DNA from 4 places in the Sodalis sp. RH19 genome. Region 3 is predicted to be linked to each of the others. Evidence: predicted binding sites of a transcription regulator. Region 3 holds the regulator's gene; each other region holds the start of a gene.
The links. The regulator CRP, encoded in region 3, controls carbon source genes, mostly activating them, when cyclic AMP is high. The targets are predictions, from matches to a motif close to ATGTGANNNNNNTCACAT.

Region 1: a site for CRP is predicted at 2,178-2,195, ahead of bhsA (multiple stress resistance protein BhsA). Genes of this name have one in related genera too.
Region 2: a site for CRP is predicted at 2,935-2,952, ahead of azuC (stress response protein AzuC). Genes of this name have one in related genera too.
Region 4: a site for CRP is predicted at 2,659-2,676, ahead of idnD (L-idonate 5-dehydrogenase). Genes of this name have one in related genera too.

Annotation. Positions count from the first base shown of each region.
Region 1 is NZ_CP178734.1:3,794,516-3,799,450, reverse strand. Features, by position in the region: gene ACL2XF_RS17270 (PhzF family phenazine biosynthesis protein) at 1-639, opposite strand, end outside; gene ACL2XF_RS17265 (hypothetical protein) at 1,402-1,659, opposite strand; gene bhsA (multiple stress resistance protein BhsA) at 1,670-1,927, opposite strand; gene ACL2XF_RS17255 (TetR/AcrR family transcriptional regulator) at 2,303-2,971, shown strand; gene ACL2XF_RS17250 (nitrate- and nitrite sensing domain-containing protein) at 3,119-4,390, shown strand; gene nirB (nitrite reductase large subunit NirB) at 4,535-4,935, shown strand, end outside.
Region 2 is NZ_CP178734.1:3,269,579-3,274,513, forward strand. Features, by position in the region: gene ACL2XF_RS14850 (hypothetical protein) at 1-312, shown strand, start outside; gene ACL2XF_RS14855 (LysR family transcriptional regulator) at 439-1,326, shown strand; gene ACL2XF_RS14860 (SDR family NAD(P)-dependent oxidoreductase) at 1,571-2,365, shown strand; gene ACL2XF_RS14865 (acyl-CoA thioesterase) at 2,466-2,867, shown strand; gene azuC (stress response protein AzuC) at 3,041-3,124, shown strand; gene ACL2XF_RS14875 (alpha/beta fold hydrolase) at 3,188-4,009, opposite strand; gene ACL2XF_RS14880 (hypothetical protein) at 4,227-4,935, opposite strand, start outside.
Region 3 is NZ_CP178734.1:5,124,529-5,129,463, forward strand. Features, by position in the region: gene ACL2XF_RS22975 (YccS/YhfK family putative transporter) at 1-1,803, opposite strand, end outside; gene crp (cAMP-activated global transcriptional regulator CRP) at 1,857-2,489, opposite strand; gene ACL2XF_RS22985 (hypothetical protein) at 2,657-2,845, opposite strand; gene ACL2XF_RS22990 (OsmC family protein) at 2,805-3,227, shown strand; gene ACL2XF_RS22995 (phosphoribulokinase) at 3,860-4,729, opposite strand; gene ACL2XF_RS23000 (YheU family protein) at 4,834-4,935, opposite strand, start outside.
Region 4 is NZ_CP178734.1:4,464,758-4,469,692, reverse strand. Features, by position in the region: gene ACL2XF_RS20145 (gluconate:H+ symporter) at 1-705, opposite strand, end outside; gene idnO (gluconate 5-dehydrogenase) at 787-1,551, opposite strand; gene idnD (L-idonate 5-dehydrogenase) at 1,567-2,598, opposite strand; gene ACL2XF_RS20130 (sulfite exporter TauE/SafE family protein) at 3,006-3,725, opposite strand; gene ACL2XF_RS20125 (LysR substrate-binding domain-containing protein) at 3,833-4,750, shown strand; gene ACL2XF_RS20120 (AAA family ATPase) at 4,856-4,935, opposite strand, start outside.

The DNA.
Region 1 (4,935 bases), 1.3 Mb from region 3:
CCTGACTTCATAATCCGCCGGGCCGTTTGCCTCGTGCAGGCCATATACCGCCAGGCCGTTCGCTTCGCAACGCTTGAGCAACCGCTCCAGGGCGACGGCGTCCGGTTGCATCCGCAAACAAGACAGCGCGCTGTCGGCCCGGGCCACCAGCCAGCGGATCCCCATGTCCACCACGACCGGCGGAGACCAGGTGACCGTCGTCGCGCCGCCCACGGCGGCGTTAAGCAGGGGGAAATAACTTTCGTTCACCGTATAGATTTTGGCCTCGGGCGCCTGGAACGCCAGCCATCCGGCGCGGGTGATATCAAGGGCGACCAGGCCCACCCCGCACTCCTGGATGAGTCTATCGGCCGCCTTGGCCCTAAAGCCGCTTTCCAGCATCGCATGGGCAGTGCCGAGCGTGGGATGGCCGGCAAAAGGCAATTCTCCTGCCGGGGAGAAAATACGCACATGATAATCGGCGCCGGCGGCCGAAGGCGGCAGGACAAACGTGGTTTCGGATAAATGAGTCCAGCGGGCCACGGCCAGCATCTGCCGATCGGATAAGCCATCGGCATCCAGGATCACCGCCAGGGGATTGCCCATCAACGCAGTGGCGGTAAACACATCGACCTGTTTAAATCGACGCAGCTCGGTCATAACCCATCCTTTTTAACAGTAAGGCGATTATTGCCGATTCTGGCGTGGTTGCAGGATAACTGCAAGGACGGTAAGAGGGATATTGCGCTTTGAGATAACCGCCAGGCCAGGGGAGCGGTTAACCCGCCGCCTCAGCGGACGGGCGGCAAAAAAAACTGCGCCGCCAACTGTCAATAAAAGCACCTGACAGTTGGGGCGCAGCTCTCAATGGGTTTTATACCAGAGGATCGCAACCCTTAGCCGCGGCCCGGTCCGCCGCCATGGTGATAACCGCCGCCGCCGCCATGACCGCCGCCGCCGCCCCAAGGAGGTGGCCACAGGCAACCGCTAAGCGCGGCGCTAAGAACAATAATTCCGACAAATGCTAAAATGCGACGCATTGTTTTGCTCCATATATTAATAATTACGTTACCGTTAGATGATTATCCATTCGTTAAAAGGGGTCAACGGCGGCAACCGTAAAGATATTTGGCACAGATGTTTCTATTTGCGTTTATTGCATGGAAGCGTAAATTTGGCGGAAAACGGCAGGGCTAATTTATTCATTAACATAGGAAAAAGCTTATTTAGGGCTTTTATTTATTTTAATAAAGATATAATTAAGAATATTCCTGACAGAGGATAGCAACGGGCAGGAGAAAAGAAAGCGTTATTTTGTTACAACGTAAAAAAAAGCGTTTGCGCGATGATATTACGCAAACGCTTTAGGGAAAATAATGAATGGGCCAAGCCCGGATTTTTTGATGACGCGCCGGTAAAGCGCTATTCATAAACGACCGACGTACTGTGCATATTATTGCGCCCCGACACCGACGTTACCGGATAGGCGCGGTTATCGACGCGTACGGCGCGTTCACTGCCATGACCGGGCAGGGTAGGCAACCCTGTCCTGGCGCCCACGGTCGTCAATACCACCTGGTGAGGCTCATACCGGGCGGTATTGATGGTGTCGGCGGCAACACTGCCGAACGACACCATGGCGGCCAGGGCAACGATACCAAGATTAACTTTGTTCATCATGGCGCCATCCTTATTGGTAAATTACCGCCGTGCCATGCAGGTTATTCTGGCCGGTGGTGGAGGTAATCACAAAAGACTTCGCGCCTTCGGCCGAAGCCTTGGCGGACAGCTGGCTTTCCAGCGAAGACAGGTTGGCGCCGCCGGTGGCGCTGATGACGCCTACCGGCTGCTGACCCGCCGGGGCGGAGGTCGCCAGTTCTGCGGCAAAACTACCGAAAGAGACGGCGCTCAGGGCGATGGCGGCGATGGCATATTTTACGTTTTTCATAATCTTATCTCTCTATGCATTCTGGTTGCAGGATTTGTGGGTCAACGCTATTTGTTAACGTTCGATAAGTAAATACTAGTCCTCCTGGCGGCGTTGATCAACTAAATTTTTAATGATCGTTAATATAATAGATAAGCCATTGTTAATAATAAAAATTTATTTTTATTGTCAACGCTCACTCACTTTGGGTTGGAGAGGCCGCCGCAAGGGAGGAACAGGCATGGCCGCCAAATTTAACATTCTTTGGGCAATGTGACGAAAGGCACTTGTAATTTTTGTAATGATCGTTAATTATATAGGTGCCGGCTGATATCCACAAGGACGTTGTGCAAGCGGCAAGATGCCAGGCATAAAAATGCGATAAGAGAGGATGTTATGAATACCGATCATGTTGCGCCCATACGGAAAGGACGCGGACGCCCAAAACAGTTCGACCGTGACGATGCGCTGGATAAAGCGCTGGAACTGTTCTGGCGCCACGGCTACGAAGCGACCTCGCTGACCGATCTGGTGGAGGCCACCGGGGCCAAGGCCCCGACGCTGTACGGCGAGTTCGGCAATAAGGAAGGCCTGTTCCGCGCGGCGGCCGAACGCTACGTGGCGAAATTCGCCGAACGGGGTAAGGTGCTGCTGGCCGACCCCGCCTGTACGGCGGCGCAGGCGGTTGAAAATTTCCTGCGCGATACCGCGGCGCTGTACACCGACAAAGATTTGCCCTCGGGCTGCTTTATTATCTGTACGTCCGCCGCGCTCTCGTCTTCATCCGACGCCGTGGCGAAACTGCTGCGCGCGCGGCACCATTTCCAGGAAAACATGCTGGCGGATTTCCTGCGCGCGCGCCAGGCCCAGGGAGAATTGCCGGCCGGCACTCATGTGCCCACCCTGGCGAAATATCTGACCTGTATCCTGCAGGGGATGTCGGTGCAGGCCCGTGACGGCGCTACCCGCGCGGATCTGGATACCATCGTTACCACGTTGATGAAAGTGTGGCCGACTCTGGCGCGCATCGGCGCGGCCGCCGCCCGGGATACGGCACAGGTTTAACGGCGCCGCGCCGACCCGGCGCGGCCGAAAAGACAGCGGCGCGACGCAGATAAAGTTGATTCTGCGCAGGGCGCCGGTGTCCTGCGCTACGTAATATGCGTTTATCAGGTCACGTCGTGGCAATTCCGGACTGGATAAATGAACCCATTGATTGCCGATACTCCCACCGCTATTCGTTTCCTGCAGGCCTCGCGGCAAAGCGAGATCGCGGCGTTGCGACGTTTGCTGCAAACCGGCGAACTGGTGGGGGCGGTCAGTCAATTGGTGCATATGCTGCAACGCGAACGTGGCGTAACCACCCTTTACCTGAGCTCGGGCTTGCACGCCGATACGCTTGAAAAACCGGCGCGCGATGCCGTTATTGCCGAGCGTGCCGTATTGCGGCTATTGGGCCGGGAGGAAGGCGTCAATCGGCCGGCGTCCGACAGCCAAAGGCTGGGGCGAATTGCCGCGGTATGTTATGCGCTGGGACGTTTGCCAGCGTTACGCCGCCGCATCCGGCGGGCCGGGATCGATCAGGCGCAGGCGGCGGCGGTATTCAACGCGGTGATCCGCAGCCTGCTGGCGCTGGTATTCGACGCGGCGGATACGGCGGCGGAGCCGGCTGTTTCCCGGGCGTTGATCGCCATGTTCAGCTTTATGCAGGGCAAAGAGCTGGCGGGGCAGGAACGGGCGCAGGGCGCGGCGGTGTTTGCCGCGCGCGCATTTAGCGCCGCCGCCCGCCAACAGTTGCTGGACCTGATTGAAGGCCAGGAGCGGTGTTTCGCCACCTTCGGCGAATTCAGCGATCCCCTTAACCTGCAGCGCTGGGGCGAGATGGCGCGTGACGGCGATTGCGATGTCGAGCGGCTGCGCCGCATCGTTCTCACGGGTAACATCGCCGCGGATCACAGCCTGCGTTGGTATGAGGCGACGACCCGCCGTATCGACCTGATGAAGGGGGTCGAGGACGGACTGGCGGCGGTATTGATGCAATTATGCCGGGCCGGCATCGACGCCGCGCAAGACGCCGCGGGCGACTGGCCGGGAGATGCCGCGCTGGAAGCCCTGCTGGCGCGTCAGATGGACCAACCGGTGGAGTATAGCGTATTCGTTGCCGCCGCCGGACCGGACGACGCCGCTGAGCCGCTGGGCAATAACGGCCTCAGCCCGCAGCTGGGACGATCGGTATTATCTCTCGTCGGGCAACAATCGCGCCGGCTGCGGGAACTAGCCGATGAGCTGGCGCAACTGCGCGCCACCCTTAATGACCGGCGGCAAGTCGAAGACGCCAAGCTGCTGCTGATGCGTCATCAGCGGTTAAGCGAGGAAGAGGCCTATAACGCCCTGCGGCGTATGGCAATGAACCAAAATAAAAAGCTGACGGAAGTGGCCGCGGCCATCCTGGCGGTGGAAGAGATATTGACCGGCCGGCCATAACGGCGGGCCGGGGGTAAACGACATCAGGATATGACTTCGTGTTAAGCCAATGGCGGCGTAGCGCGGGTCAAGGATAAAGGCGTCCAAAAGCATGCAGTCATTGCATGTTTTTGGACGCCTTTTTTTTATGTAAGGACTTTTGTTATGAACAAACCCGTATTAGCTGTCATCGGCCACGGCATGGTGGGCCAGTATTTTCTGGAACAGCTGGTAGCGCGCGAGCTGCACCGGCGTTACCGCATCATCGTCTTCGGCGCCGAGCGCCGCCCCGCTTACGATAGAGTACATTTGTCGGCGTATTTTTCCGGGCGCAGCGCGGGATCGCTGTCGCTGGTGCCCGACGGTTTTTTTGCATTGCATGACATCGAATTGCGCGGCGCCACCACCGTTACCGCCATCGATCGTCAGCGGCAATGCCTGACGGATAACCACGGCGGAACAACGCCCTACGATCGGCTGGTGCTGGCCACCGGATCCTATGCCTTTGTGCCGCCGATTCCCGGCTGCGATCTACCCGGCTGCCTGACGTACCGAACCCTGGACGA
Region 2 (4,935 bases), 1.9 Mb from region 3:
GTCGCGGATGCGAAAATCCAGCTGTTGGGCTTCTACCGCCGTCATCCACGGATGATTGTGCATAATGAATCAGCTTATATTCCGCTGACTTATGTCGCGCTTAGCCATTTTGTCAGGCAGAACAAAAACCAGCCCCTGCCTGAGCTGCTGGCGGCGTTGGCCAGGCTGATTCCCGGTACCGACATAAGCCCGGTCCGGCGCGGGCAGACGGCGCGGGCAAACGCGCTGCGGCGAGAGATTAGCGCGCTGAATGATTTCAGGGCGCGGCTGGCGGCGGCGCGCGCGGGTCAAGACGCTGGCCATATACCTTAAATTAGCCGTTGTCAATACTTTATGTTGGCATGGGGAATTAACGCAACGGCAGAATGAGGCGAATTCCGCCGTCATCCAGCATAATAAAGGATGCTAATGTAAAAGAGATGAGATTAAGGATAATGAGTGGAACGTTTAAGTGATTTGCGACTTTTTATCGAAGCGGCGATGTTGGGCAGTTTTTCGGCGGCGGGACGTAAGCTCGGTTGTTCTCCGGCGGCGGCGAGCGCCTGCATCGTGCGTCTGGAGACCGGTCTCAAGGTGCGCCTGTTTGAACGGACCACCCGCCAGCTCAGGCTGACCGACGAGGGCAAGCTGTTCCTAAGCTATAGCCAGCGCGCCGTGGAACAGCTTAATGACGTCACCGAGCTGTTGCGTTCGGGCAAGGATGACATCAAAGGCGCGATACGCATTACCGCCCCCTCCGACGTTGGCCGCAATCGTCTGATCGGCTTATTGGAGCGCTTTCGCCAAGACTTTCCCGCCATTCACTTTATTCTCTCTCTGGCCGACGCCACGACCGCCCCGATCGGCGACGACATTGACATCGCCATCCGCTATGGACAGCACGACGACGCCGGCATGACGGCCTATAAACTGGCCGACAGTCATCGGGTGGTATGCGTTGCTCCGGCGCTGCTGGCGCAATTGGATCCACCGCTGGCGCCCCCCCATTTGCAGGCATTGCCGTCCATTGCCCTGATTAATACCTTGGGCAATCAGGAGCAATGGGTTTATCGCGATGAAGCAAAAATGCCGCGGCAGCTGACCATGACCCCCGCCTACACCACCAATGACGACGACATCAGCCGCAAATGGGCCGTCATGGGATACGGATTCGCTTATAAGTCGATCCTGGATATCAGTGAAGACCTGGCCGCGGGCCGGCTGGTGACGGTATTGGATCAGTATTTTATCGAACCGGCGCCCCTTTTCGCCTTGTATAACCGGAATAAATTCCAGCCGCCCCGCATCAAACGGCTACTGCACTTCCTGGCTGAAAACCTGGCATAACCGCAGGCCAACGGCAGTTTGCCTGCCCGATATCGCCGGCGCCGCGTGAGGACCGCGTCACAAAGACGCACGGGTTCGCCTTGCCCCGCTTAACGCCGCAACCATCATGACCTATCATTCATTCAGACGCACGCCTTCAGCATCATCAGAAGCGAACTTATTGTCGCGTCTTACGGCCGGCGGAGATAAGCTGGTGAACAGGTTGTCCCGCTCTATGTCCTCGCATTTTTTTCTGGAGATTATTATGCATATTGATTTATCGGGAAAACGCGCCATCGTCACCGCCTCCACCGGCGGCATCGGTTTTGCCATCGCCACTGGGCTGGCGCGCGCCGGCGCGTCAGTGGTGATTAACGGCCGCAGCCAGACCACGGTAGACAAGGCGCTGGGCCAGTTGCGACACACGGTGCCGCAGGCGGCGGTTGAAGGCGTGGCGGCTGATTTGTCCGATGCGGCGGGCGTGGCTACGCTTACCGGCGCCGTACCCGCCGCCGATATTATCGTCAATAACGCCGGCATTTACGGCCCTAAGCCTTTTTTCGACGTGGATGACGATGAGTGGGAGCGTTATTTCCAGACCAACGTTATGTCCGGCATACGACTGGCGCGTTTTTACCTGCAAGGCATGCTGGAACGCGACTGGGGGCGCATCGTGTTTATTTCATCGGAGTCGGCGCTTAATATCCCGCCGGAAATGATCCATTACGGGGTGACCAAAACGGCGCAGCTGGCCGTCGCGGGCGGGCTGGCCAAACTCGCCGCCGGCACCGGGGTCACGGTAAACTCGGTACTGCCCGGCCCAACGCTGTCCGAAGGCGTGCGCGAGATGCTGAAGGATTCCGCCCGGGATGCGGGCGTGAGTATTGAACAGGCGGGAACCGATTTTGTGCGCACCCACCGGTCAACCTCTATTATCCAACGGCTGGCGACCCCCGAGGAAGTGGCCAACCTGGTGGTATATACCTGCTCCCGGCAAGCATCGGCCACCACCGGCGCGGCGCTGCGGGTGGACGGCGGGGTTATCAACAGTATCGTCTAGCGGCGACCTGAACTCCGGCCCTGCCGCACCTCTGGGATGCGCGCGCGATATCAGGCATAATCACTTCACTAACTTGTTAAAAAGATGTGAAGGTATTGCTATGCACGATGAGTTAAGCGCAGAAATAAAGCAAAAAATCCTGCAATCCACCACCACCGTCGCCAAGGTGGTGTTTCCCACCACCATAAACCATCATTCGACCCTGTTCGGCGGCACCGCCCTGGCATGGATGGATGAGGTTTCCTTTATCACCGCCACCCGCTTCTGCCGCAAACGGCTGGTAACGGTATCCACGGAAAAAATCACCTTCAGCCGGCCCATTCCTTCCGGCACCATTATCGAGCTGGTGGGCAGGGTAAGCCGGGTGGGCAGGACCAGCATCACCGTGGATGTCGCCATTTTCCTTGAAGATATGTACGCGGCGGGCCGGGAGGAAGTGGTGCGGGGGCAGTTTAATTTTGTCGCGGTGGATGAAAATGACAAAGCGACCCCGCTGTTATAATCCCCGCCCCGGATTGACGCGATGTGTTAAAACACGTCGCCGGGATTGTAAAAAAATGCTCTTTTTTATGTGATGCGCATCACAAATATTTGCATTTATGTGACGGAGGTCATATTATTACCTCATCAAACGCAAACACGTTACAGGCGAACAAACCTGGTGAGGGAAAGCATATGAAATTCCGTAAATTCCTGAAAAAAATTCTGCTGTCATACGTTAATACCGTGAAAGACGTACCGCCCGGTGCCATGTATTAATTTCCATGACGTCAAAAAAGCTGCCGCGGCAGCTTTTTTTTTGGCAAAAAAACGCTGATGAAATCAGGCCTGGAGAAATTCAAGCAGCGCGGCGTTCACCTTATCGGCATCCACGGTACACATACCGTGGGACGCGCCGGCCAATACTTTTAACGTGGCGTCGGGAATGATCTTGGCTGATTTACGGCCCGAAACCTCTAGCGGCACGATTTGATCGTCATCGCCCTGCAGCACCAGGGTCGGCACGTCGAATTTTTTCAGATCCTCGGTGAAATCCGTCTGCGAGAACTGCTTGATGCAGGCATATTGCCCGGCGATGCCGCCCGCCATCCCCTGCAGCCAGAAAGCATCTATCACCCCCTGGGAGAGTTTGGCGCCGTCGCGGTTATAACCATAAAACGAGACCGCGAGATCTTGATAAAATTGCGATCGATCCGCCGACACGCCGGCCCGGATACCGTCGAAAACCGTTATCGGCACGCCCTCGGGATTCGCCGCCGTTTGTAGCATCAGCGGCGGCACCGCGCTTATCAGCACCGCTTTGGCCACGCGTCCGGTACCATGGCGACCGATATAGCGCGCCACTTCCCCGCCGCCGGTGGAATGGCCGATAAGGATGGCGTCCTGCAGATCCAGGCTGGCGATAAGGGCCGCGAGATCATCGGCATAGGTATCCATATCATTCCCGTCCCACGTCTGGGCCGACCGGCCATGGCTGCGCCGGTCATGGGCGATAACCCGATAGCCCTTGTCGGCAAGGAACATCATCTGGCTGTCCCAGGCATCGGCGGTCAGCGGCCAGCCGTGGGAAAAAACCACCGGCTGGCCGGTGCCCCAGTCCTTATAGAATATCTGCGTCCCGTCATCGGTTGTGATAGTGCTCATGTTGTCTGATCCTTTTTTCGGGTGAGTGGGGATAAGAGCCGCCGACGCTATCGTCGGCATTGCATACGGGGCATGAGAACGCCTGGCGGGCGCCATCAATTACCGGGTCAACCTATCAAGATTAGGAACGAAAAGAGTAAGCCGCCATCCGCCGCCAAAAGATAATGGCGGCTTGATGCCGGCAAAAAGAATATGCAGGCCTAAGGTCACAGGAAAATCAATGTGATTCCGCGCTGTCCCAATACTGGTATTGCGTGGCCGTGCTGCGGTGTCGTCTGATAATCGACTGCGGTAAAATTTCCGTGTCGCTGCCATAGCTCAGGATACAGTTGCCCACGTCGTCGTTGCGCTGGCACTGCTCCACTTTGGTGAGCTGGCTTACCGGCGTCCGTGACACCGAGAAAGAACCCGCCTCCCTGCCGTCGGCATCATACTGATAACGGGTTTGACCATGGTTCGAACGCATCGAGATGAAATAACCTTTTTTATCATAGGCGTAAATATATTCATCGTTGCTGAACGCGTCGGTGCCCCGCGCCGTGCTTTTGACCAGACGCAAATGATTATCGTAGTCATAGGTCCCGGTGGTAAATCCGGGCCGCTCGTTAAGGGTAAAGGCATCGGTCGAGGAGGTGATCACGCCGTTTTTACCGGTAAAAAAACGGCTTTTGCCCTGCTTATGGTTAACCAGCGTTGGCTTGCCGTCTCGATCGATAATGATGGCGATATCGTACTCGCTCTCCCAGCCATCAGCGGATTTTACCGTGTGATTGGACATGCGCAGGGTCATGCGGCCCTCCGTTTTGTGGTAATCGTACGCTTCCTCGATAAGGGCGCCGCAGGTGTCGAAACTGATGCTTGAGCGGGCCTGTTCATCCAGATCTTTTCCCACCATCCCCGCCACCACCAGCCGGATGTCGCCTTTG
Region 3 (4,935 bases):
GTAGTGATCCCGCGCCAGGATGGTCATGGCATTGATGTGCTCGACGATGAACTGGCTATGGGTCACCCATAAACGCATATCGGTCAGATAGCGCGAATTAAACGCCGGCTCCCGCATCGCCTGGCTAAGCGACGTAAACAGCGCGTTGTGCGCCTGGTTGACCTTCATGCGCGCGTAGGCCAGCGCCGCCGGCTCGGGGGCGGGTTGCAGCAGCAGTCGCAGCGCGTCCTGGTCCCGCTCCAGCGCCAGATGGGCGTTTTTGCGCAGCATACCGCTTTGCCACTGCGGCCATAACCACAGCATGCCGCCGAACGCCAGCATACAGCCGATCAGCGTATCCACCAGCCTGGGCACCAGGAAATGCGCGCCGTTCAGCGACAGTAGCTGCAACGTATACACCGCGGTCACCGTCATGCCGATCATCGCCAGGCCGTAATTTTTGCGCAACACCAGGTAAGACGCCAGCGTCAGGAACAACATGCACAGCAATACCGTGCCGTCGCTCAGCCTGAATTGCAGCGTGCCGGCGGCAATCACCAACCCCGCCAACGTGCCCAGGGCCCGATGCTGGATCCGCACCCGGGTGGCGTTATAGCCGTTCTGGCTGACAAACATCACCGTCATTAAAATCCAGTAGGGTTTGGGGAGATCCAATACCAGCCCCAGGCTGCTGCCGATGGCCAGCATAATCCCAAGCCTTGCCGCGCTGCGCAGCGCCATGGATTTAAAGGAACAGTAGCTGACCAGCGCATGCCAAAACGACAGCCGCTGCTGGTTGTCGGCCATCAGGTCGCGGCGGTAAAGCGGGCGCTGGGTACGCAGCAGCCGGGCGATACGGCTGAAATGGTAATAACAAAACTGTCCGACCGGATTATCCGGATGCCGGTCGGCAATTTTTTCCAGGGCCGACAGCGCGGTGGCCATGTTAAAACGCCCCGGCTGCCGGTGATAGAGAATATCATCCGCCAGTACCCGCAACCGCGCGGCAATCAACCGGGCGTTATAGCGGATAACCGCCTCGGCGTGGCTTTGCGCCACCAGTTTTTGTACTTCGTCCGGCTGGTGCAGGCTGACGGCGATATGCTCCTGCAAATCCAGCGCCACCTGGAAAGAACGCAGCAGGCGTTTGTACTGCAGCTGATCATTGGCCGACAGCATATAAAGCTGCTGGTATACCTGGGCAATCAGATCAATCACCGCCTGCTGGCGGGCAAACAGCGGCGGCAGGGCGGTTTCCGGATCGGTATGCTGTGTCAGCAGGGTATATTTCGCCTCGATATAATCCGCCAGCTCCCGATACAGCAGGCTAAGAGATTCCCGCATCGGCTGCTCCTTCCACAACCGGAACCACAGGGCGTTGAACAGTCCGTACCAGGCGGTGCCGGCAATATACAGCAGCGGCGGCACGACGGGCGGCACATTGCCGGCCAGGCCCAGGGTAAAGATGGCGGCGATAAGCGCGGCGGGCAATAAACGGCCGTGCAGCGGGCTGATTTCACCGGTAACGCCGAACAGCAGCGCCAGGCCGAGCATCACCAAGGGCAACGGCACCGGCACGGCCAACAGCACCTGGATCAGCACGCTGCTCAGCGCGAACAGCGCACCGCCGACGGCCAGGCGCTTGAAAAACCGTTTATGCAGGGTATCGAGGCCGGCGATATTGCAGCAGGCAGGGACCAACGAAAACAGCAGGCCGTTTTGCAAGCTGCCGAATAACAGGCCGGCGGCCACCGGCAGGCATAGCACGATGGTTTGCCGCAGGGCATAGTTTACTTCAGGGTGGTAGATTAACCGGCGCCACATACTGTCAGCAAAAAAAGCGTGGTACGAAGCACCACGCCTGTATAACGGGGCTATCAGCGCGTGCCGTAAACAACAATGGTTTTACCGTGCGCGGATATAAGATTTTGATCTTCGAGCATTTTAAGAATACGTCCTACCGTCTCGCGGGAACAGCCGACAATCTGGCCGATTTCCTGACGGGTGATTTTTATCTGCATGCCGTCGGGGTGGGTCATGGCGTCGGGTTGTTTCGCCAGGTTCAACAGGGTTTGCGCTATGCGTCCGGTAACGTCCAGGAATGCCAGGTTGCCGACTTTTTCCGACGTTACCTGTAAACGACTGGCCATTTGCGCCGACAGGCGCATCAGGATATCCGGATTCACCTGAATCAGCTGCCGGAATTTTTTATACGAAATCTCGGCGACTTCACAGGCGGTTTTCGCCCGTACCCAGGCACTGCGTTCCTGACCTTCCTCGAATAGGCCGAGCTCACCGATGAAATCTCCCTGGTTAAGATAGGAGAGAATCATCTCTTTGCCTTCTTCATCCTTAATCAGCACCGCCACGGCGCCCTTAACGATGTAGTAAAGCGTTTCAGCCTTTTCACCCTGATGTATAAGTGTACTCTTCGATGGATACTTATGAATATGGCAATGAGACAGGAACCATTCGAGAGTCGGGTCTGTTTGCGGTTTGCCGAGAACCATTCGCTGTTATCCTCTTTTGTCATCGCTATCCCAGGTTCGGGACATCGTATTCCCTGTTACGGCGCTTGTATTATTCACTCTGACTCCGCGTTTAAACGGAGCGACGTAAGGGAACTTATTAGGGTCTGGTAATGTGATGTTCCGATCGATCTCTTGCCCTTTCATTATCATGAGGCCGATCCAGCCTTGTTTTTAGCATAGGTTTGAAGCAGTGTCTTCTGTTGTCTTGCTTCAGCATGAAGTATGTTCAGTAACATTGCCAGTTTTCCAACAAAAATGTAGTCTGCTGGAAAGCTTTTCATCAGGAGTATCATAATGCAGGCACGGGTCAAATGGGTAGAAGGGTTGTCTTTCATGGGCGAATCCGCCTCGGGCCACCAGGTTTTGATGGATGGGAACGCGGGCGAAAAAGCGCCCAGCCCAATGGAAATGGTATTGATGTCGGTCGGCGGCTGCAGCGCCATTGATGTGGTATCGATTTTACACAAAGCGCGGCAGGACGTCCGGGACTGCGAGGTCAAACTCACATCCGAGCGCCGCGACGAGGCGCCGCGCCTGTTTACCCATATCAACCTGCATTTTATCGTCACCGGCGCCGGGCTGACCGACAAGGCGGTGGAGCGGGCGGTGACGCTATCGGCGGAAAAATACTGCTCGGTCTCACTGATGCTCGGCGCGTCGGTCAATATGACCCACAGCTTTGAAGTGCGCGACGAACGCCACGCCCCCGCCGCCTAACCGGCCCGCCAACACCGCACTCAAACCCGGCGTGTTCAAGGGAGAGCGCGCCAATGGGGTCGAATCGGGCATGGTTTCTCTGCCCGACCGAGCGCCCCATGGCACGGTATGCCCGCCAACACCGCGCTCAAACCCGGCGTGTTCAAGGGAGAGCGCGCCAATGGGGTCGAATCGGGCATGGTTTCTCTGCCCGACCGAGCGCCCCATGGCACGGTATGCCCGCCAACACCGCGCTCAAACCCGGCGTGTTCAAGGGAGAGCATGCCGATGGGGTCGAATCGGGCGTGGTGTTCCCGCCCGACCGAGTGCCCCACGGTATGCTAGGCCCGCCAACACCGCAGCGAATCCTGGCGTGTTCAAGGGAAAGCATGCCGATGGGGTCGAATCGGGCGTGGTGTTCCCGCCCGACCGAGCGCCCCACGGTATGCTAGGCCCGCCAACACCGCAGCGAATCCTGGCGTGTTCAAGGGAGAGCATGCCGATGGGGTCGAATCGGGCGTGGTGTTCCCGCCCGACCGAGCGCCCCACGGTATGCTAGGCCCGCCAACACCGCAGCGAATCCTGGCGTGTTCAAGGGAAAGCATGCCGATGGGGCCGAATCGGGCGTGGTGTTCCCGCCCGAGGCCTCGAGTTTACTTAATTTCCTTTCCTTCCAGCAACTGCTGTACCAGCGGCCCCATTATCAGCTCCATCGCCAGCCCCATCTTGCCCCCGGGCACCACCAGCGTATTAATATTGGAAATAAAGGAGCCTTGCAGCATCGCCAGCAGGTAAGGCAGGTCGATATGCGCCAGGCTACGGAAATGAATAACGACAAAACTTTCGTCAAGTGAGGGAATCGCCTTGGCGGCGAAAGGGTTCGACGTGTCGACGGTCGGCACCCGCTGGAAATTGATATGGGTGCGGGAAAACTGCGGCGTGATGTAGTTAATATAATCCTCCATCGACCTCACCACCGAATCCATCACCGCCTCGCGCGAATGCCCCCGCTCGCCGGTATCGCGCACCAGTTTCTGGATCCACTCCAGGTTGACGATGGGCACCACGCCCACCAGCAAATCCACGTGCTTCGCCACGTCATGGCTATCGGTCACCACGCCGCCGTGCAGCCCCTCGTAAAATAACACGTCCGTCGGTTCCGGCAACGCCTGCCAGGGCGTAAAGGTACCGGGGATCTGGTTATACGGCACCGCCTCGTCATACGTATGCAGATATTTACGCGACTGGCCGCGGCCGGTATCGCCATACTGATGAAACGTATGCTCCAGCAGGCCAAAGTTATTGGCGTCCGGACCAAAGTAGCTGATATGGCGCCCTAAATCCCGCGCCTTGCGGATCGCCATATCCATTTCCGGCCGGGTAAAGTGATGAAAGCTGTCACCCTCCAGTTCGGCGGCGTGGATATTCAACTGCTGGAATATTTTACGAAACGCCAGGCTGGTGGTGGTGGTGCCCGCACCGCTGGAACCGGTAACGGCAATAATGGGGTGTTTTGTCGACATGGTAACCCTACGCTTGGTTGAATTGCGGCGTGAAGAAGTGCGCCCGGCATCAAGGCCCAGAAGTGAGTGTTAGCATATTTAGCGCTTAGGGGCCAGGGGCTTCGCTATTCGCCCGGCGTATCTCCGGCCTGGTCATTAAACCGGCCGCGCGGCATGATATTGATATTTTCATGCAATTCCGACCAGACCACCACCGCCTCGCCGCT
Region 4 (4,935 bases), 660 kb from region 3:
CAGAATGACCGGGATAATGGCCACGGTCACACTGACGGCAAAACCGGGCATTTCCTGTTCGGTAAAAATTTTCGGGTTGAATAATCCCGCCGGCGGTTCTTTTTCAAATTTTTTCAGCAGCTTGGAAAAAAGGGGGCCGGCGATAATGACGGTCGGAATAGCGATGATCAGGCCATAAATCAGCGTGGTGCCCAGGTTGGCGTTAAAAATGATGGCGATAGCGGTAGGGCCGGGATGCGGCGGCAAAAAGCAGTGGGTCACCGACAGGGCGGCAACCATCGGAATGCCCACATACAGCAAAGGCAGCCCCGAGGCGGCCACAATGGTAAATACCAACGGCAACAAGAGGACGAAACCGACTTCATAGAACATTGCCAGGCCGACCACCAGCCCGGTTATCACCAGCGCCCACTGGATGCGTTGTTTGCCAAAAAACTGTATCAGCGTCGTGGCGATGCGCTGGGCGGCGCCGGTATCGGAGATCAGGCGTCCGAGCATGGCGCCGAATCCCAGGATCATCGCCAAACCACCCAAGGTGCCGCCAATACCGTTTTGAATCGAGTGCATGACCGCCAGCGGTTTCATGCCCTCGGCGATACCCACCACCGCCGCCACAAACACCAGGGCGATAAAACCATTGACTTTAAATTTGATCATCAATATCAGGAGTAATATTACCCCCAATGCAATAATTATAATCGGCATATACAATCCCCATGCTAATGACGAAAAGTCGCCCGCGGGCGGCTCCCGTCATTTATTTATTATTCGTTATTTTTTTTACTTTCAGACTGCCGCTAACATACCGCCGTCAACAAAGATCAGGTGACCGTTGACAAAATCAGAGGCTTTCGCCGCCAGGAATACCGCGGCGCCGATAAGTTCCTGCGGGTCTCCCCAGCGGGCGGCCGGGGTGCGTTTGGTCAGCCAGGCGGTGAATTCCTGGTTATCGACCAGGGCTTTGGTCATTTCGGTATTAAAATAGCCGGGGGCGATGCCGTTAACCTGAATATTATAACGGGCCAGTTCCACACACATGCCGCGGGTCAGCATTTTAACCGCGCCCTTTGACGCCGCATAGGGGGTAATGGTGTCACGGCCGAGTTCGCTTTGCATGGAGCAAATATTGATGATTTTACCCCGGTTGCGTTTGATCATGTTACGGGCAACCGCTTGTGAAACCAAAAATACCGCCGTTTGATTTACCGCGATAATATCGTTCCAGTCTTTCTCAGGAAATTCGGTAAACGGATGGCGTCGCTGGATGCCGGCATTGTTAATCAAAATATCAATAGGGCCGATATCGGACTCAATTTGCTCAATAGCGCTATTAACGGCCTGGCTTTTCGTCACATCAAATGCGACAGAATAAGCGGTATACCCTTGGTCCCGTAACTGCTGCGCCGCTTTTTCCGCGCGGGCGGCGGTAATATCATTGATGATGATTTCCGCACCCGATTGCGCCAGTCCGTTGGCCAATAAAAAACCAATGCCTTGGGCGGAGCCGGTAATCAGCGCTTTTTTATTTTTTAATGAAAAAATATCGTTCATTTTGGATCCCTATTTTCAAAAAACCAACTGTACTTTTGACGCTAACGATTTGTCCGCCGCGAAGATCAACGCCTGTTCAAGTTCGGCCTGCGGATATTCACCGGATAACAACGGCAGCGGGTCGATGGTGCCGTTGCCCAGCCAGGCCACGGCGGTATTAAATTCGGTGGTGAAACGAAAACTCCCCACCAGCCTGATTTCCTTGGCTATGACCATCATCATGGGGAACTCCGGCGTCACGCCGCCCATGCCGACCTGGACTAAGGTACCCCTGGCCCGGGTTAATTCCAGGCAGCGCGTAATGGACTGGGGATGGCCCGAGGCTTCGAACGCGATATCGAAGTAGCCTTTTTGATCGGCATACGCGGAGAAATCACCGGCCGCCGCATGCAGGGTTTTGGTGGCGCCCATTTGGGCGGCGATATCCAGGCAACGCTGGCTCAGGTCGGCGCAGATGATTTCCCGCGCGCCCGAGGCCTTGGCGGCCGCCACCAGCAAGCTGCCGATAGGCCCGACGCCGGAGACAAAAACGGTTTTACCCTTAACGTCCCCGGCCTGATTCACGGCGTGAATGGCCACCGCCAGCGGTTCGGCAAAAGCCATGACGCGTTCATCGAGGGCATTGTCAAAGGGGATGCATTGTTCCGTATCCACGACTTTAAATTGCGTGAATCCGCCATCCACATGCGGGAAATACATGGCGCTGCCGAAAAAGCGCATATTAATACATTGATTTTCCTCACCGGACAGACAATATTTACACTGTTTACAGGGCTTGCTGGGGTTAATGGCCACGCTCTGGTTAACGGATAACCCCGGGGCATCGCTTTTTACCACATGGCCGATAACTTCGTGCCCCAGAATCATGGGCTGGCGCACTTTGAAATTTCCGACCGCACCCTCCTGGTAATAATGCAGATCGGATCCGCAAATCCCGCCGCGGGATATTTTAACCAAGGTCCCCTGGCCGGAATATTCTACGTTTTGCGCCACCACGGCAACGGCTTTTTTCCCGGTAACCACGCAAGACTGGGTATCAACGTTCATTTTTATTTCCTCAACGGTAATGTCGTTGAGGTGCAGTTAAACGGCTATGGATGTGCAAAACTGTGATGGATGTCACTTAAAAATGATGTAACGAAAATGATGTAACGCATAACGTGATTGACTTAATAAAAAGCAACCTCCGTTCAAAATGAACAAGAAATAATGTGAATAACCCGGTATGGTAAATTGGCCGCTAAATAGATGCTAATTATGTTATTAGGTATTTGCTATCCCTCATTATTACGGATCGCGAGAGTACGCCTCTGATAAACAGGCGATAGTTACCGCCGCCGCCTGTCCAGGCATTGTCGGTTGCCGGTGCTGGCTTTATGTATGCTTGGCCATTGGGTTCTATTTTTTATTTTTATGGATTTTATAGCGCGTTATATTCCGCAGGGAATCATTTATCAATTAAGCGCGTCCCAAATCATTGAGGCGCCCGCCACCATCATCATGGCGTCAATCAGGCGGTTAAAGGTTTTTTCAGCCATTTTCACCAAGAATATTTTACCGATGTACATGCCGGCAACCAGCGTACCGCCTACCATCAGGCCACTGATAACGACGGACCGCGGTAGGGCGCCGATGGCCCCGAACGCCGATGCCTTGGCAAGGTAGATAGCAAAGGAGGCGGCCGCTTCCGTCGACAGCAGCGCGCCTTTTGTCAGCCCATACCCGGCAAAAAGGGGGATGGTCAGCGGGCCCGTGGAGAAAACCACCCCGGTGAGGTAACCGACCAGTGCGCCCGCCAGCGCCAGTTGCATGGCGTTGAGCGTTATTGCCCGGGCATTGGCCCAGTGGCGCGCCGGGATCAGCAGGAAGAAAAACAGGCCGATGCAGAAGTTGGAGAGGGACGCAGGCATCAGCCACAGCGTATTGGCGCCCAGGACGGCGGCGGGGATACCCGGCAGGGAATACCACAGAAAGGCCCTGATATTGATGTCCCTGCGCCACATAAGCACACGCGAAACATTACCCATAATGGCGGCGATGGCCATGATGGGAACCGCGGCCTTGGGACCAAAGGTATACGCCAGCGCCGGCAACAGCATGATGGAAGCGCCTGTGCCCACCATGCCGCTGATGATGCCGGCCGCTATTCCAATAATGACAATGATCAGATACATCACGCCGGCACGTCCTTTTTCAGGGGGTAGTAACCATGATGATAGCGATCAGAAATGGAATGGCGCGTGATAAAATATCACGCAATAGTGATAAAAAAGGACTGGTTATGCATTCACTCCCACCCCTGGCGGCATTACGGGCATTTTTGGTTGCATGCCATGCCGGCAGCTATACCGCCGCCGCCAAAGAATTATGTATTACCCATGGGGCGGTCAGCCGCCATATGCAGGTGGTTGAAAAATGGTTCGGCGTTAATTTATTCAGCCGGGAAGGCCAGCGACGCGTGCCGACGCCTTACGCCCTGACGCTGGCCCGGGAGCTGGGGAGCGCGTTTGATAACCTGTCCGACATCGCCCTGCGCTACGGCAACGGTGGACGTAATAATGTCTTTAATGTCAGCGTGCCGACCACACTGTGCCTGAAATGGCTGCTGCCCCGCCTCGATGATTTTTATACGCGCTTTCCCCAGGCAAATTTGCAGATTTCCACGGCCAATACCGAGCAATTGCACATTATCGGGCACTATGACCTGTTGATCCGGCGTGATATTAGCGTAGCGGAGTATTCCGCGATCGCGTTTTTGCAAGATCAGCATTGCCTGATGGCCTCCCCCGCGCTGCTTAAGCGTTATCCGCTCCGCCTGCCTGAGGACGTCCTCGCCTGTCCCCGCATTGAAACCCTGACAAGGCCTGGGCAGTGGAATCTGTGGCTGGCGGCGGCCGGCCTGCGAAAAACACCCGCGAGCTTATTTCGCCGTTACGACCATTTCCACGTTTCCCTGCAGGCGATGCTGGAAGGGATCGGGGTGGGATTGGGGCCGGTCAACACGCTGTCGGCGGAGATAATGCATGGCCGTCTTGTCCCGCTGTTTCCGCAATTTACCGTTGCCCCCTGTCAATACCAGGCCTTAACGCCGGTGAGCGTGCAAAAAACCGTATTGCACCAAGCGTTTGAGCAGTGGCTGGTGGTGCAGGGGAAAGCGCTAAATGCCGATGGCGATAACGACGCAAACACAACAGTCTGAGCGAATGCCGTGCCGGATGCGGGGGTCAGGAATGCCGGCAGCAATGGAATAGTCGGGGCGCTGGCAACGTTTACTTCACCGGCGGCGTGCGGTGCGGCGGTGGTATTATTCTCCGTTGCCGGACAGAGCATCAAGAACAAACGTGGCCCGATCCGCTACGTTGGTTTTTGGTATTGCCAAAATGT